Regions from separate parts of the Paenibacillus segetis genome, predicted to be linked through region 2. Evidence: predicted binding sites of a transcription regulator. Region 2 holds the regulator's gene; each other region holds the start of a gene.
What was found. Region 2 encodes Rex, which represses fermentation and respiration genes when NADH is low (regulators of the CRP and FNR family bind a similar motif). Its sites were predicted from a motif close to TTGTGAAATATTTCACAA; they were not measured.
Positions count from the first base shown of each region.

Region 1: a site for Rex is predicted at 1,920-1,937, ahead of IEW05_RS18315 (cytochrome ubiquinol oxidase subunit I). Genes of this name have one in related genera too.
Region 3: a site for Rex is predicted at 1,773-1,790, ahead of IEW05_RS00750 (flavocytochrome c). Genes of this name have one in related genera too.
Region 4: a site for Rex is predicted at 1,522-1,539, ahead of IEW05_RS09875 (helical membrane plugin domain-containing protein). Genes of this name have one in related genera too.

Region 1 is NZ_BMFT01000002.1:471,220-475,749, reverse strand. It holds gene cydB (cytochrome d ubiquinol oxidase subunit II) at 1-442, opposite strand, end outside; gene IEW05_RS18315 (cytochrome ubiquinol oxidase subunit I) at 432-1,832, opposite strand; gene IEW05_RS18310 (hypothetical protein) at 2,076-3,743, opposite strand; gene IEW05_RS18305 (ABC transporter ATP-binding protein) at 3,747-4,505, opposite strand.
Region 2 is NZ_BMFT01000001.1:2,542,232-2,546,761, reverse strand. It holds gene dinG (ATP-dependent DNA helicase DinG) at 1-1,731, shown strand, start outside; gene IEW05_RS11825 (redox-sensing transcriptional repressor Rex) at 1,744-2,391, shown strand; gene IEW05_RS11820 (amidohydrolase) at 2,381-3,679, shown strand; gene IEW05_RS11815 (cell wall elongation regulator TseB-like domain-containing protein) at 3,728-4,213, shown strand; gene IEW05_RS11810 (hypothetical protein) at 4,507-4,530, shown strand, end outside.
Region 3 is NZ_BMFT01000001.1:162,391-166,920, forward strand. It holds gene IEW05_RS00745 (MFS transporter) at 1-55, shown strand, start outside; gene IEW05_RS00750 (flavocytochrome c) at 115-1,644, opposite strand; gene IEW05_RS00755 (TetR/AcrR family transcriptional regulator) at 2,051-2,632, shown strand; gene IEW05_RS00760 (cytosine permease) at 2,672-3,982, shown strand; gene IEW05_RS00765 (S-methyl thiohydantoin desulfurase family protein) at 3,987-4,530, shown strand, end outside.
Region 4 is NZ_BMFT01000001.1:2,122,992-2,127,521, reverse strand. It holds gene IEW05_RS09885 (FtsX-like permease family protein) at 1-355, shown strand, start outside; gene IEW05_RS09880 (DUF2935 domain-containing protein) at 435-1,253, shown strand; gene IEW05_RS09875 (helical membrane plugin domain-containing protein) at 1,578-2,024, shown strand; gene IEW05_RS09870 (NAD(P)/FAD-dependent oxidoreductase) at 2,064-3,242, shown strand; gene IEW05_RS09865 (DinB family protein) at 3,376-3,852, shown strand; gene IEW05_RS09860 (FAD-dependent oxidoreductase) at 3,995-4,530, shown strand, end outside.

The DNA of each region.
Region 1 (4,530 bases), on a different contig from region 2:
CCATATCAGCATCAATCGGTAGGCCCTTCATCATGCCGGAGAATACGACACCAAGCAAGAACGGAGGCAGTAGACTACCTAGAAAAATGGACATATCCCATGTTTTCTTCCATTTCTCGTTCCCCACCTTTCCCCGGAACTCAAACGCGACACCCCGAGCGATCAATGCGAGTAATAATACGACAAGTGGTGTGTAATAGCCACTGAACATCGTAGCGTACCAGTTCGGGAAAGCTGCGAACATCGCGCCCCCTGCTGTAATTAGCCATACCTCATTTGCATCCCAAAAGGGACCAATCGTATTAATCAGTACTCTTCGCTCCATATCGTTCTTAGCTAAGAATCGCGTACTCATTCCGACCCCGAAATCGAATCCTTCCAGAAAGAAAAAACCTACAAATAATACTGCAACAAGTACGAACCAGAGCTCATTAAGAGACATGGTAACCCTCCTTACCAAATGGATCTGCCGAATGTTCATCATGACTATCTTCAGCAAATGGACCCTTCTTAATAACTTTGACGAACAAGTATACCATGACAGCTCCTAGTGCTGCATAAATCGTTGTAAAACTGATGACTGAGAATAAAATTTGCCCTGAAGTAACACTAGGCGAGATACTGTCTTTCGTTTGCATAAGCCCAAATACTGTCCATGGCTGACGACCAAACTCCGTCATAACCCATCCCGCTGTATTCGCGATGAACGGCAACGAGATCGACCATAGCATTAGTCTGTAATACCATTTGTTTGGAGATTCTAATTTTTTGCGTTTCATCAGATATATACCCCATAGACCAAGTACAATCATCAAAGATCCAGCAGCAACCATGATCCGGAAACTCCAGAACGTAGTGCGCACAGGTGGAATGTAGTTGCCTGGTCCATAAGTTTGTTCATATTCCGCTTGAAGCTCATTGATCCCTTTAACTTCACCATCGAAACTACTGTAGGACAAAAAGCTGAGCAAATAAGGAATTTGGATCTCGAAGTTATTTTTTCCACTGTCCGAATCAATATGGGCGTAAACCGTCCAAGGCGCAGGATCACCACTCTTACCCCACAAAGCTTCAGATGCGGCCATCTTCATTGGCTGTGTCTTCACCAAATATTGCGCTTGCTGGTGACCGAACAATGCTGTACCAAACGAAGAAATCAGACCAATAATAACGGCAATTTGGAATGATTTTTTGAAAAATTTCACGTCTTGTTTTCTCAATAATTTATAGGCACTGATACCCGTAATGAGAAAAGCCCCGGTTGCAAACGCACCAAGTACGGTATGCGGGAATTCCACCAGAAGCTGACCATTGGTTATCAGCGCGAAGAAATCGTTCATCTCTGCACGTCCGTTGTTGATCTCAAAACCAACCGGATGTTGCATAAACGAGTTAGCTGCTAAAATCCAGAAAGCTGAAACCGTAGTACCTATCGCAACGAGCCAAATGCAGAGCAAATGAACGCGTTTGGATAAGCGATCCCAACCAAAAATCCATAATCCGATAAATGTTGACTCCATAAAGAAAGCAAAAAGCGCTTCGACTGCGAGCGGCGCACCAAATACGTCACCCACAAACCTTGAGTAATCCGACCAGTTCATACCGAACTGGAATTCTTGAAGAATACCTGTTACGACCCCTACAGCAAAGTTAATCAGGAACAATTTCCCCCAGAACTTCGCCATACGTTTGTATTCTTCTTTCCCCTTTACAACATACATGGTTTCCATAATTGCAATTAGCAACGCCAGGCCAATGGACAGTGGAACGAAGAAGAAGTGGAAAATCGTTGTGACTGCAAATTGAAGGCGAGCAAGCATGATTGGATCCATAATATTCTTCCCTACTTTCTATCTTTGTTTATCTATTGTGAATTCTATCACGGAAATATTAAAACGAACGTCATAAAAGTAATAATTTTGTGACAAGAATCACATGATTAATGTCACTGATAATAAAAAAACTCAATATTCCGCGTCGTAGCGCGGTTTTCTCCACCTTGAAGTTTATGAAATTATTGTGAACAGCCCCGTTTAACGAAGTAAACGAGGCTGCGATATTGGGGTTCACACTTATTACATCTGAGCTCCACGCTGTAACATTTTCGGGGAAAAGGCCCACTTCCATGCAAATAGATTCGCAAGCACCAACACAATCATATACCCATAAATTCCATAATTAAAACTCAGCGCTAGCCAATGAAGTAATGCGAATCCAACTAGTATAAGCATAAATGGAATCATTCGTATGCTTTCCGTCTGCTGTCCTCCGCCAGTTGGTTCTGAGAAAGGAAGCGCTTTTCCCATATATGCGAAACAAATTACGGGATAGAGAATGAAACTTAAGACTACCACGATCATATCAGGGATTATTGCTTGGCCGAATAGAAATAAAAAGATACAACTATTCAGTAAAAATAAGGGCAATAGCAGGCGGACAATGCAAGCTTTCAGAGCACCCCTATAGATAGGTGCATGATCGCTTATCGGAGCGGCCTGATAAATCCAGGCAGCCTTGTATTTGCTAGAATACCTCATCATCATGACTACGCTCGGGACTAACATCGCGCAGAAATAGATTACTAGATACATTTGGGTACCCGCTAGCCCCTGAAGTCCATTCTTTGAGATACCACTAAACAGATATATATATGGGAATATAATCGAAAAACCCAGGTTAGGATATACTTTAAGCTTAAACTCCCGCTCCTTCCCCATCATCATCCAAGCAAATCGGAAAAACACCTTTTCTTGTGTTTCTTTGCATACTAAGTTTGTAATGCCCTTCAATAAAAAGCCATTCTTTTTCCGACTCCGACCACCGGGGTCTGACAGCTTTTGAAGATTTCTCTCCAGGGAAGGCATGAGTTTAAGATAGATAAGGAAGGCTGCAATCGGAACAAATAGGGCCAACAATGAAAACACAATAAATAAGGGTTCTCGAGCACCATGAAGTAAAGTTTCAAAGGATGCACCAAACCACACAGGTGGGAGGAAAAACTGCCACCACTTGGGCTGAAATACAACGCCCATATCAACGATACCAAATAACCGTACAAGCAGCTGATAACCAAGCGTAATTCCGATCGTCAGGCCGATTTGCACGTAGTTGATCATATCTTTGAGTTTCTCTCCGTCAAAGAACTTCAATACCGCTAAATATACTAACGCAGTAATAACAACGATTAACATATCCATAAGAATAATCTCAATCAAAAACACGAGGAAGAACCATATGCCATGCTTCACTAAGCCCACGATTAATGGGATAGCTGTAATGGCTCCGGTAAGGAAGAACATATAGATCAGGATATGCATGGTTTTGGCCATAGCTATTGTCTTACGATCAACTGGCTTGGTAGATAATATATTACGGTCACGAATATCTAGCAGCACGGAGGAAAAGTCGGAAATGAGTGAGGTCAGCAACATGAACATAAAGACACCGAACAACAAACTCATCTGAAAAATATAATTTTTCCCCATGAGAATAAATGGTATGCTCACCAGTCCAAATAGAATATATAACCATAATGACTTTACGAAATTATTACTAGTCTTCGTAGAGTTATCATCATTACTTGCATCCTTCTTCGAAGACTTACCAATGACCGTTGGTACTCTTCTGGCATCCATCGTCAGTTTGACCTGAAGGATGCGCCGCATAACGGGGTAATTCACTCCCGATTTCTGAAACAATCCACTAAACTTGTCCAACACCTTCAGTGAACGATAATCTCTCATCTGCTACACCTCTTGCACTATGGACACGAATTGTTCCGCGATATCTCGGTGTTCATTAAATCCGGTTAATTGATTAAAAATTTGCTCAAGTGAACCTTCATGGCTTTGCTCTTTCAGTTCTTCAAAACTACCGTCCGCAACAATCCGCCCGCCATCAAGTAATATAATTCGACTACTGATCTTCTCAACTACATCCATGATATGTGAGGAGTAAAAGATCGTCTTTCCCTTGGCTGCGAGTAACGCCAACATTTCCTTGACGACCATAACACTATTGGCATCTAAACCACTTAAGGGTTCATCCAAAAATAGAATATCCGGGTTATGCAATAAGCTTGAAATAATCAACACTTTCTGTTTCATCCCTTTGGAAAAGGTTGCAATTCGGGCATCATATACGTCTTTTAGCCCAAAACTCTCCATCAATTTGCGCCCCTTCTCCTCTGCAGCTTCTGCAGTCAACCCATACAACTCACCTATAAATGATAAATATTCCCTTGCAGACAATGTATCGTACATCTCTGCAATTTCCGGCACATATCCGATACGTTTCTTATACTCTACCCCACCATCACGTGGACTTTGTCCGAGTACGCTTACTTCACCACTAAAGCCTTCTACCAGCCCTAGCATTATCTTAACCGTTGTACTCTTACCTGCACCATTCGGGCCAATGTATCCTATGATTTGACCTGGATATACTTCCAGATCCACGCCGTTAAGTACATATCTATCTCCATACTTCATTCTGAGGTCAGCCATTCGGATTACTGGTTCATATGTATTA
Region 2 (4,530 bases):
TGGCTGACGCAAACCGAAACCGGGGACGATGAAGAGCTCAATATGGGCAATCGAGGCGGAGACTTCTGGGAGACCGTAGCCAGTGAATCAGATTCTTGCCTTGGACGTGCTTGCCCATGGTTTCGTAAATGTTATTACCACAGGGCTAAACATGAAGCTGGAATCGCTGATGTCGTCATTACGAACCATTCGAAATTGTTCACCGATATTCAAGCCGGGCATCAATTACTGCCGAGTTACGAGCGACTTGTTATCGATGAGGCTCATCACTTGGAAGATGTTGCAGGTAAACATTTAGGGCTTCAATTAAAGTATTTTACTGTTGTGCATACCTTGACTCGCCTGTATAAAGATAGCAAGACAGGGCAGTTACCCAATCTTAGAGGTCTACTCCAGAGTGCGAAGAACGAAAAAGCTTCAGGATGGTGTTCTTTGATCGATAGCATGTATCACTCTCTAATCGAGGTGAAGGAGAATTGGGATAAATTGAGTGAGATGCTCTTCACTCTCATGCCTGACCGTAGTGATGCGGCTCCAGGAGATCCTGGTCAATTCGTTCTTCGATTGCTTCCAAACAAGAAGCCTAAGGAATGGGATGTTGCTGCTGATTTGGAGAACCAGATTTATGTTGCTTTGGGCGATGTTATTCGCAAAGGGGAACGTATACTGAGTGAAATCAAAGATGAATCTGATGATTTTGGCGCCGAAGGTTTAATGACGGACATTAGCGGTTTATTGAAAGATGCCGCGAATGAACGTGAAGGACTACGTTTCTTCATCAAACTGGATGACGACGAGACAGTGTATTGGATTGAGGGCAACGGTAGTTACCGTAGTCGGTCCTTACAAATCTTTGCCGTTCCGATCGATGTGAGTGCACAATTAAAGTCATATTTCTTTGATAAAAAGAAGAGTGTTGTGATGACCTCGGCCACTTTGTCGGTCGATAAATCTTTCCAATATATGATTGAACAACTTGGACTTGAGGAGGCTGCCTCCGAGGATCGACTGTTTACATCGATGCTTCCGTCCCCTTTTAATTATCGGGACCAAGCATTACTAGTCATCCCAAGGGATTTTCCAAGTGTTAAGGGAAGCGTAGGTGACGATCATTTTGTCAGTACGCTTGTACAGTCTCTTGCCGACACAGCAATCGTTACTCGGGGGCGTATGCTGGTATTATTCACATCTTACCGAATGCTACGGCAGGTCTATGATCCCCTTAAAGAGCTTTTATCTTCTGAGGGCATCACAGTTATAGGTCAAGGTATGGATAGTGGCAATCGTAGTAAACTGACCCGTAGATTTCAGGGGCAGAGTGCCTCCGTACTGCTCGGAACGAGCAGTTTCTGGGAAGGGGTGGATATTCCAGGCGAAGCTTTAACAAGCTTGGCAATCGTCCGTTTGCCTTTCCAACCTCCCAACCATCCATTGATTGAAGCGAAGAGTGAACGGCTTCAGAGGGAGAAGAAGAACCCGTTCATGAAATTGTCTGTGCCTCAGGCGGTAATCCGCTTTAAGCAAGGCTTTGGACGATTGGTCCGTTCTTCGCAAGACCGAGGAATTGTGGTTGTTTATGATACGCGCATCTTGGAATCCTACTACGGAAAATACTTTTTATATTCATTACCCGGACCGAAGATGGAGCATATGCCACTTGGACAGATGGTTCCTCGTATTTCGGAATGGCTGATTGCTGAAGAACAAGAGGGTTCTTCATTAGCGGATTAGGAGGAAAAAGGCATGAAATCAGAAAAAATCTCAGATGCGGTAGTACGAAGACTACCCGTATATTTACGTTTTCTCAATCAATTAAGTCAGCGGGAAGTACCGACGGTTTCTTCACAGGAGCTTGGTCAGAAACTGGCTTTAAACCCTGCTCAAATTCGTAAGGATCTTGCCTATTTTGGAGATTTTGGTCGAAAAGGGATTGGTTATGATGTATCTTATCTAATCGAGAAAATACGTCAAATTTTGAATTTAGACCAGCCAATAAACGTAGCTTTGGTCGGAGCAGGTAACTTAGGGCAAGCGTTATCCAATTACAATGCATATTTGAAAGATAACATGAAAATTGTTAGTATTTTTGATGCATTCCCATCGAAAATAGGTACCCAAATTAATAATATTACCGTACAGCCGATTGAGGAATTAAAGGAGACGGTAAAGGCAAATAACATTCGCATCGGAATTATAACGGTTCCAGACACGGAAGCTCAGCGTGTAGCGGATGTGCTGGTTGAAGCTGGAATTGAGGCGATTTTGAATTTCGCTCCGACTATCCTTAAGGTTCCACCAGAAATTCGAATTCATGGTGCAGATTTTACAACCGATCTACTCAGCTTGGCTTACTATCTAGAAGGAAAGGAACATTTATCTGATGAGTCATAAATTATTGATCAAGGACGGGACATTTGCGGTCATGAATGATGCTTGCCCTGTGCTTCATGGTTATATGTTGATAGAAGACGATTTGATTACCTATATCGGTGAAAAATTGCCTGAGGGAACTGAAGGCGCAGAGATCTTTGATGGGAAGGGGCTTTTATTTCTTCCAGGTTTGGTTAACACGCACGGTCATGCGGCGATGTCGTTACTTCGTGGGTATGGGGATGATTTAGCCCTTCAAGTGTGGCTTCAAGATAAAATGTGGCCAATGGAAGCCAAATTTACCGGTAGTGATGTCTATTGGGGAACCTCTTTGTCCGTGCTAGAAATGCTCAAAGGTGGAACAACGACCTTTCTAGATATGTACGACCAAATGGACCAAGTAGCTAAAGTAGTGGAAGAGTCAGGTATTCGTGCCGTTCTGATGCGCGGAGCAATTGGGCTGTGCCCAGAGGATGTGCAACGTCAAAAGCTAGCAGAAGCTGTGAGTTTTGCGAAAGACTGGCACGGCAAAGCTGACGGACGAATCACAACTATGATCTCACCGCATTCGCCGTATACTTGTCCTCCTAATTTCTTCGAAAAGTTTGTACAGGCTTCTCATGACTTAAATTTGCCGATACATACTCATATGTCGGAGACTAAGGCTGAAGTTGAGCAGAACGTAATAGATTTTGGTGTACGTCCAGTTCAGCATTTGCTTAATATGGGGATGTTCTCACGCCCATCACTTGTTGCGCATGGCGTTCATTTGACGGATGAAGAAATTGAAATTTTAAGTGCTCACCAGGTAGGGGTATCTCATAATCCTGGTAGTAACCTGAAGCTTGCTAGCGGGATCGCTAGGGTACCTGAATTGCTCAAAGCAGGAGTTACTGTCTCACTAGGTACAGATGGTGCAGCCAGCAATAATAACCTCGACATGTTTGAGGAGATCCGTTTAGCCGCGTTGATTCATAAAGGGGTATCTGGTGATCCGACCGCGATTCCTGCTTTGGAAGCATTAAAGCTAGGTACAGAATATGGCGCTAAATCAGTTTTTCTTAACGATACGGGAAAATTGGTACAGGGAATGAAAGCTGATTTTATAGCTCTTAATACGGAGCAGGCTCATTTTCTACCAAGAACCGATTTCATTTCGCATGCAGTGTATTCAGCAGGGGCAAAAGATGTTGAGCACGTGTGGGTAAATGGACAGCAAGTCATTAAACATGGGGCAGCACTGACCATTGACGAAGAGAAAGTACGTTATGAAGCACAGGCAGCTTTTGAAGGGCTTTTGTCTCGTTAAGTGGATACTGAGGCTTCATAAGTCTGAAACGGGGAGAGGAAGAGAAGGGTGAAGAAGAGAACCAAATGGATACTGCTCTCTGTCCTGACCCTGCTGCTCGTGCTCTTTGGGCTTCATCGCTTCTACATTTTTATCCAGCAGGATTTATGGAATGGTGAGAAGGCTGCAGTTGTGCGAGCAGAGCAGGAAACCGGTATAAAAGATGTAGATAAAATATGGAAATCGGTTTGGGATGAAGTGTGCTGGGTCGTCAAGGGTAAAGACGAATCTGGACAGGATGTAATGGTCTGGCTGCAAGAAGGGAAAGAAGCACGCGTGTCACCAGTCTCTGAGGGAACTACAGAGGCTCAGATCACTAAGATAATTCATGAACGCTTCCCTACCATCGATATTGTTAGATTAGTTCCGGGTATTTACGACACTAAATTAGTGTGGCAACTTTTCTATAAAGAGAAGGCGCATCACTATTATCGTTTCTACGATTTTAATAGCGGAGAACCGCTATCGGAAGTGTTTACACTGCCGAATCGATAAATTATGCGGTTAACTTAATTAATCAACAAGCCACGCGTTCGAATCTCTTAGAGAACATCGATAACGCGTGGCTTATTTTGCGTGTAATGACATAGATTTCACAACTAGTTAAAACTTTTTCAATTAAAATTTAAATTATAGCCACAATTTCAATCGAAGTGGTATATACTTTGTGATATACTTTTACTTGTTAAATAGATATACAAATTAGTATAAATAGTAATGACGGTGTGATATATCAATTGTAAATATTCATTATTATAGATTCAATATTATATAAGGGGGACAATATAGTGAAACTTCGTACATGGCCGATC
Region 3 (4,530 bases), 2.4 Mb from region 2:
TGTCGGGTTGCTACCTCTCTTACTTGTTTGGAAAGTCGCATCCGCTAAGAGTTAATAAGATAAAAAGGCTGACCCAGCAGGATCACATGCATCCTCTTGAGTCAGCCTGATTTATTATTGTGCTTTTACATATTCAGCAGCTTTAACGCCAGCTTGATAGCCGAAGACAATGATATCTCCAACAGAGTTGCCGCCGATACGGTTAGAACCGTGCAAGCCGCCTATCACTTCACCTGCCGCAAACAGTCCCGGAATGGGTTGACCATCTGTAGTTAGCACTTCAGTGTTTGTATTGATCTTTACGCCACCCATCGTGTAGTGAATTCCTGGAGCGATCTTGATGGCATAGAATGGTCCGGTGGACAAGTCGTTGTCCATCCCCGTTGTTCTGCCGAATTCCGCATCTTCTTTATTCTTCACTGCTTCATTCCATGTATCGAGTGTTGCTTGCAGTTGATCTGCAGGAACATTAATTTCTTTCGCTAACGCTTCGATCGAATCCCCTTGAATCACAAAGCCCATTTCCTCATATTGCTGGATTGCTTTTACACGAGATTTTACGCCGGAATCAAAGACGATATATGCTGATTTTTCTGGTAGTTTATTGATTGCAGCTGTTACATTATCACGAGTATCCAATTCATTCGTGAAACGTTTGCCTTCGCTGGAAACGAGAATACCGCCTTCACCGCGAACCGCTTCACCGATGAGATAGGATTGTTCTTGCTGTACAGTTGGATGCACTTGGATCTGATCCATATCGACTGTTGTACCGCCAAGTGCTTCAATCATCTTAATACCGTCACCTGTGCTACCTTCTTGGTTCGTGGTTACTAATCCTTTCAAGTCAGGTCTAACTTCAGCAATGAGCTCCATGTTTGCGCCATATCCGCCAGTTGCGACGATAACAGCACTTGCTTCAATTGTTTTCTCCTCTTCTCCGTTGAGTAGAACTTTAACGCCGGTTACCTTACCGTCTTTTTCAGTAATTTCCTTTACGTCAGCATTAACGAAAAGTGGAATATCTTGTTCTTGAACATTTCTCACCAAGCCATTGACAAGGAATTGTCCAACTGCGGAACCATCCTCAGGACGGTGTGTACGCTTTACACTCATACCGCCTGTAATTGTAAGATTGTTCAGAGAAATTCCTTTGGAATCTAACCAATCAATTGCGCTGGCAGAATGGTCTACGAAATAACGAAGCAAATCGGTATCGTTGGTATTTTTACCACCTTTTAAAGTCTCTTTATAGAATAGATCATTGCTATCCTCGATATTTTGCTCTTGTTGAAATTTTGTTTCAGAAGCATTCATACCGGAAGAAGATTTATTGGTATTTCCGCCGGCAGCCGCCATTTTTTCGAATATAACAGGGTTCATGCCGTTTTCTTTTGCTTCCAGTGCAGCAGTCATGCCCGCACCGCCTGCACCAATGATGATGACATCATATTTATCCTTCAGTTGATCGATCGGAGTATAACTCGCTTGCGAAGCTCCTGACACAGCTTCCGTTTCATTCGTTTCAGTTTGTGTTGCATTGTCTTGAGTCGTGTTTTGGCTCTGGTTATCACTGCCGCATCCAGACATCAGGAGCACGAAAGAGAGAACCAAAATCAAGGTTGTTGTTAATTTCTTCTGCATATTTAATCCCTCAATCTTTCTTTTTTTTTTTTGAATACTTAGAGGCTAGTGAAGGAAGATATTTCCTTACACGTTCGCTTCTTAGCTCTTTTAGCGGTCTTTATTTTAATATAAGATCATACTTTTGATAGTGAAAATAATCACAAACCAATGAATAACTTTCTGGAAAAAGTTTATTTCATGCGTATGTTCGGAAAAGTTCTAACTGAATAGGATACATATCTTGCAAATTCTGGAGGTAGCTTTATCCATTAATTTGCGCATGCCAAGATCTTGTTCAATACAATCGCTGCAATAGATGCAACTAGAATTGAATTATTATTCAGATTAACTATTGAATGTTTATGCATCTAGATGTATAATTTCACTTAATTAACGTTAATTAAATTTGGGGTGGGAAGTATCATTGACTAAAAATAAGTTGAAAAATGTGGCGATGAAGCTGTTCGGTGAGAAGGGTTATGAAGGTACGGCCCTTTCTGAAATTGCCAAGGAAGTTGGCGTGAAGACCCCGGCGATCTATGCCTTTTTTGAAAATAAAGAGGATTTGTTCATGGCGGTCTTTCGAGAGGCGATGGAGTCCTACAATTCGTATGTGCAGCAGTTGTCAGATGAACAGAAGGTGCTGAGTGTGAAGGATAGTCTTCATGGAATTCTATTAAGACAATATGAATTCTATCAGCAGAATCCAGAAGCGAGCTTGCTTGTGCTAAGGTATGTGGTGTTCCCACCAGTGTTCCTGAAGGAGACGATTGAGGATGCGTTCCATCATTCAGATGAGCAGCTAACAAAAGTCATCGAACAATTTATCTTAAGAGGGTTAGAAGAGGGAGTTATTCGGAATCAATCTGTGGAGCTTCTCACAGACGCCTTTCTCAACTTGATGGACGGATTAAGCATGCAGTATTTCTATTATACTTCGAAGGGAATTTATGAGCGTAAACTGAACCATGCATTTGAAATGTATTGGAGAGGTGCGTGCTCTTAGAGATAGAGGACAAGATTGGACAACAAGGGGATGCAGAAAATGGAAGAAGTAGTTCAAGTAAAGAACGATAATACGAGTTCAGGAGATTATGAAAGAGAGCCCGTTCCAGATCATATGCGGAAGAAATGGCTGTCCATGGCACTCGTTTGGATCGCCATTGGGATCGATTTATCAGCGATGTTCTTGGGAGCTCAACTTGGTAATGGAATGAATCTTACGGAATCGCTCACAGCGACGATTATCGGGTCGTTGATTCTAGGCGTGATCGGAGCATTATGTGCTTATGTAGGCGCGAAAACGGGATTATCGACGTCGATGATCACGCGCTTTCTATTCGGTAACAAGGGAGCACTGATCGTATCGGTAGTGCTAGGTATTTTTTCACTGGGTTGGTTCGGGGTACAGGTCGGTTTCTTTGCTTCGAATATGCAGACCGCTTTTCATCAAATTTGGGATATTGATTTGTCTTTAGGCGTGTTTTCCTTTATCGGTGGATTGCTGATGATGTCGACGGCCATTTGGGGATATCGCTCTATTGAACGTTTGAGTGTCTGGTCCGTACCGTTACTGATTATTTTCATCGGTATTGCTATATTTACAGCTTTCCATACGAAAGGGACTTCGGCTGTTTGGGAACCGATTAGTGGTTCACCGATTCCAATGGGAACAGCGATCTCGCTTGTCATTGGTATCTTTATTGTGGGTACGGTACTTTCACCTGACATCGCTCGTTGGGCACGTACACCGAAGCATGCCGTAACGGCAGCTTTTATTGGCTTCGCTGTTGGTAACAGCTTCATGACGATCATCGCGATCTTCTTATCTCGAGTGATGGACACAGATGACCTAACGAATATTTTCATCGCGCTCGGGCTTGGGCTTCCTGCGATTATTGTCTTAACGCTGGCACAATGGACGACAAATACGAGTAACTTGTACTCTGCTTCGTTAGGGTTCTCTGTCGTGTTTAAAAAAGTACCGAAAAAGCTGATTACAGTTATTGCGGGTATTATTGCTACGTTACTTGCCGTATTCGGCATCTATGATAAGTTTTTGTCTTTCCTAAATATCATTACGGTGTTTGTCTCTCCAATCGGGGGGATCTACACAGCAGAATATTTGCTCGTCGATCGCAAGAAATTCACCTTTGAAGGTATCGATCGCAATAAAAATTGGATCGCTCGTTCCTTGGTCGTGTGGGTTGCAGCTACGTTGTTCGCGTTTATGACAACTGCAGCGCCAGACGGTTTCGGATGGTTCCAAGTGACGAGTGTTCCCGCTTTAGATGCGTTTATGTTTGCCTTTATCGTGCAATGGATCGTTGGCAGAATCATGACCAAGAAAGGATAACATCATGACAACCTACAGAATAACAGAGTTAAATGAACAAGTAGTGAAGTACATTGCTGTCGGTGCGGCAGTGCTTGGAACAGGCGGAGGTGGTGACCCGCATATCGGTAAGTTGATGGCGCAGGAAGCCATTCGTAAACATGGTCCTGTTCGCGTAATTAGTCCGGAGGAGCTGGAGGACGACGCTTTGGTTATTCCTCTCTCCATGATCGGTGCACCAACGGTGATGAATGAGAAGATTCCATCGGTTGAGCAAATGACGAAGCCCTTGGATTTAATCGAAAAGGAGCTTGGACGCAAGGTGACCGCTATTATGCCGATTGAGGTTGGTGGTGGTAACTCACTTGTTCCTGTTATTGCGGCGGCGGAACGGGGCATCCCTATCTTAGATGCGGATGCGATGGGACGGGCTTTTCCGGAATCTCAAATGGTAACGTTTCACTTGGACGGCATTGATTGCAGCCCGATTACGATGGCCGATGAACGTGGTAATGCTGTACTTATGCATGCGATCGACGGTGTGTGGGAGGAACGGATGGCGCGCGCAG
Region 4 (4,530 bases), 420 kb from region 2:
GATTGCAAATATCTTTAATACGATCTCAACGAGCATAACCTTGCGTAAACGTGAATTTGCAATGTTAAAATCCATTGGGATGACACCCAAAGGCTTTAATAAGATGATTAACTATGAGAGTATCTTCTATGGTATCAAGTCATTGCTGTATGGTCTTCCAATCAGTATTGTTGTCATGTATCTGATTTATAGATCACTCACGAACAGTTTCGATTACGGATTCTCACTTCCATGGGATAGTATTGCATATGTAATTGTTGCCGTATTTCTCATGGTTACTTCTGCAATGCTATACTCCATTTCAAAAGTTAAAAAAGAGAATATCATCGATGCCTTAAAGCAGGAGAATATATAAACGAGACATATCGGACAATGACTAGGCCATATCTTCTAAGAGGTTGAACTTTCTTCGAACCGTATAGGAGGGGCTGTTTATGTCAGATGCTTTTGTTACTCGTTCGTTAGACGAAATACGGTTTTGGTCACGGATCATGAAAGAACATTCGTTATTCCTACGTTTAGGCTTCCGAGCAGAAGATACACAACTTATTGCGGAGGCAAATCACTTTCAAGCGATTTTCGAGGATATCGAAAGAAGATCGCATGTATTCTCAGTGGATACAGACCCACAGACCATCAGGGCGTTTAATACAGAAGTGCAAAATGCGGCTACACACATCTGGGCGTTTAAGAGGAGAATACTTGGTCTAATACTGCAGTGTAAACTTCCAGGGGGAACTAATTTCCCCCTATTAGTTGATCATGTAAGCCGCGAGGCTAACTATTTTCGAAACCGATTAGATGAATTGAATCGCGGAAGATTAGAGCCATTACATGATGCGATAATTGACGAGAATCTCTTTTTCTTGAAAATCATGGCGGATCACGCGAAATTTATTGGTCATTTGCTTGATCCTTCAGAACGCAAATTAGTTGATCAAGCTCGGGAATTCAGTCATGAATTTGATCAATTAGTGTTTCAAGCGATAGATCTAAGCTCCATGCGCCCGCAATCACAAACAGTACCCTTATTAAGTCAATTTGTTGATGAGAATAAAGTATCGGTTAAGTCATTACGTGACTTTAAGAAAACAGCAAGTGATTTGATTGAACAATGTAGAATCAAAAGCATAATTCATCCACTTCTAGCGGATCATGTGTTTCGTGAAGCAGAAAGATTTCTTATTATTCTTGATATGTTCGACCAGTCCCTGTCAGGTCATAAAGTAAATAAGCGAGAGATTTTGTTCTGAAGTAGCATTAATCTTACTACTATAGCAATATACAGCCCTTCCACTAATCAACTCGGAAGGGCCATTTTTTGTTACCTTTCATTATAAATAAAACTCATACCCTTTGGACACCCTACCAAATGTTGGTAGTCCATTTAATGATAAACCGCATTACTCTAAGCCTGATCGAAGATCATTGTAATTTTAAAGTAATAAATATCACATAATCGGTGTATTTTTTTAAAAAATATGTGACGTTTGTTGCTGCAATAGTGGTATAATGGTCCTATTGAGGTTTTTTTCACAATTAAAAATCAGCAAAGTTACTACGAAGGAGAGTTAGATATGTCAGACGTAATTATTCAAACAGATTCTGAACAAGATTCACCAAAAGTATCTGTTACTAACGAACATTTGAATGTTCTAGACCAGCTCTTAAAGCCAGAAGTTCAGGAATCGTTAACTGTTCTAGTGAACCAGTTGCCCCAAATAACGCAACTTATTAATGTACTTACCAAATCCTATGACTTTGTACAATCGGTAGCTACGGATGATGTTTTGAAGAGCGATACCGTTGGTGCAATTAAAGAACTTTCAGAACCTGTTATAGGCTCAGTGAAAAATATGGCAGCAACCGTTATTGAGGCGAAAGACCGTGCCGATGCAAGTCAAGAGACGATTGGTGTTTTTGGTCTGATGAAAATGATGAAGGATCCACAAGCTCAGAAGCTGTTCCGTTTCGTTAATGCTTATCTTCAAATCGCAAACGAACGCAGCAGTCAGGTTAAATAATTATCACTACAATTTATTCGTAAGGACGGAGGAAACATCGTGTCTAAACATATTGTTATTTTAGGAGCAGGTTATGGTGGTTTGCTAAGTGCTTTAACCGTGCGTAAGTATTTGAATAAGGATCAAGCCAAAATTACTGTCATAAATCAATACCCTACACATCAAATTATTACAGAATTACATCGTCTTGCAGCAGGTAGTGTTGCAGAACGTGCTATTTCTATGCCGCTTACTAAACTTTTTACTGGTAAAGATATCGATTTGAAGATTTCAAAAGTAAAGACTTTTTCTGTTGATAATAAGCAGATTACTCTTTCTGATGGTTCCAATCTTACCTATGATGCTCTTGTTGTAGGTCTAGGAAGTACCACTGCTTACTTTGGAATTCCAGGGCTTGAACAATATAGCATGGTATTAAAATCAGCAGCAGATGCTAATCGAATTCAAGGTCATATTGAAGAGCGTATTCGTGAATATGCCAAGACGAAGAATGAGGCTGATGCAACCATTCTCATTGGTGGTGGTGGACTAACGGGTGTTGAGCTCGTAGGTGAAATTGCTGATGTACTACCACAACTCGTTAAAAAGTATGGTGTTGATCCTAAGGAAATTAAACTCCTGCTCGTTGAAGCAGGTCCAAAGATTCTTCCAGTCTTGCCAGATCCATTGATTGAACGGGCTACAGCAAGTCTTGAGAAACGTGGAGTTAAATTCTTAACGGGGCTTCCTGTTACCAATGTGGAAGGCAATGTTGTTGATTTGAAAGACGGACAAAAGATTGTGACCAACACGTTTGTTTGGACTGGTGGTGTTCAAGGAAACCCACTCGTAGGAGAATCAGGTCTTGAAGTTAACCGTGGACGTGCCACTGTAAATGAATTCTTGCAATCAACTTCACATAAAGATGTATTCGTTGCTGGTGATAGCGCTGTTTGCTTCGGGCCAGACGGTCGTCCATATGCGCCAACAGCTCAAATTGCTTGGCAAATGGGTGAGCTAATCGGTTACAATCTATATGCTTACTTGAATGATAAATCGATGGAAACTTTTAGTCCGATCAATTCGGGTACACTTGCTAGCTTAGGACGGAAAGACGGGGTTGCCATCGTTGGTGCTAACTCTACACCATTAAAAGGTTTACCAGCATCCTTAATGAAGGAAGCAAGTAACATCCGTTATTTGTCCCACATTCATGCTTTGTTTAGCTTAGCTTATTAAACTATTTAGACCATTATCGATGACTCACCAATGAACACTTTTAAACAAAGTGCTCATTGGTGGGTTATTTTTTTGTAGCTTTATAATATACCTTAAATTAATACATGTTAATCATTCGATAGGAGTGAGGATAATGGAAGCATTCTTATTCAAGCAGATCGCCTTTGTTCGAGCACAAATATTGAAATTGTTGGACGATGTTTCTGAAGAAATGGCAGACCAGATCCCCGAAGGATTCCGAAATAATATTCATTGGAATCTGGGGCACATCTATATTATCCTGGAACGATTCGCTTTTCATTTCTTGAACCTTCCGGAGCAATTGCCAGACGGATTTAAGGAACAATTCGCAATAGGCAGTTCACCATTAACGACTCCAGATACCGTACCTGTTCCAAGTTTTCAGGAGTTAAAGATCTTGCTGCAGGAACAACCTGAACGGATTCGAGTAGCCCTCGCTCAACGTCTACAGGAAAAGATTGATCCACCTTATACAACATCATCCGGAATGACCTTAGAAACGCCGGAACAGTTCCTCATCTTTGGTATATATCATGAGGCTCAGCACTTGAATACCATAAAATATTACAAAAAAGTGTTATCACATTAATATGGAAGGTGGATATCATCTGAATCAGATGATACCCACCTTTTTGTTATTAATATTCCTGAGATGGGTAATACATAAGTAAAGAATAATGTAGTAAAAGTAAAACAAACATGAGAATTCAACTGAGGGGTAGGGTGCACCAATGAAAAATTATGATGCTATTATTATTGGTTTTGGAAAGGCAGGTAAAACACTAGCGGCTGATTTAGCCAACCACGGTAATAAGGTTGCATTAATTGAGCAATCCAAATATATGTATGGTGGAACCTGTATCAATGTAGGGTGCTTACCAACTAAGTCTCTTGTGAACAGCTCAAAGATATCCCAATATAAGCAGTTTAAAACCTTTGAACAAAAGTCACAATTCTATAAAGAGGCAATTGCCGATAAAAACAAATTAACTGCTAACCTTAGGACTAAAAATTTCGACAAATTAAACGACCACCCCAACGTTGTGATATATACGGGTAAGGCTTCGTTTGTATCTAGTTACGAAGTTAAGGTAGAAATGGAACAAGAAACGATTCATTTATTTGGTACACAAATATTTATTAATACTGGGTCAAAGGCGATTATCCCTGATATTGAAGGTATTCATGATAACAAACGGGTGTACTTAAGCGATTCCTTGTTAGATGTAACCAAGCTCCCAGCAAGGCTATCCATTATTGGTGGAGG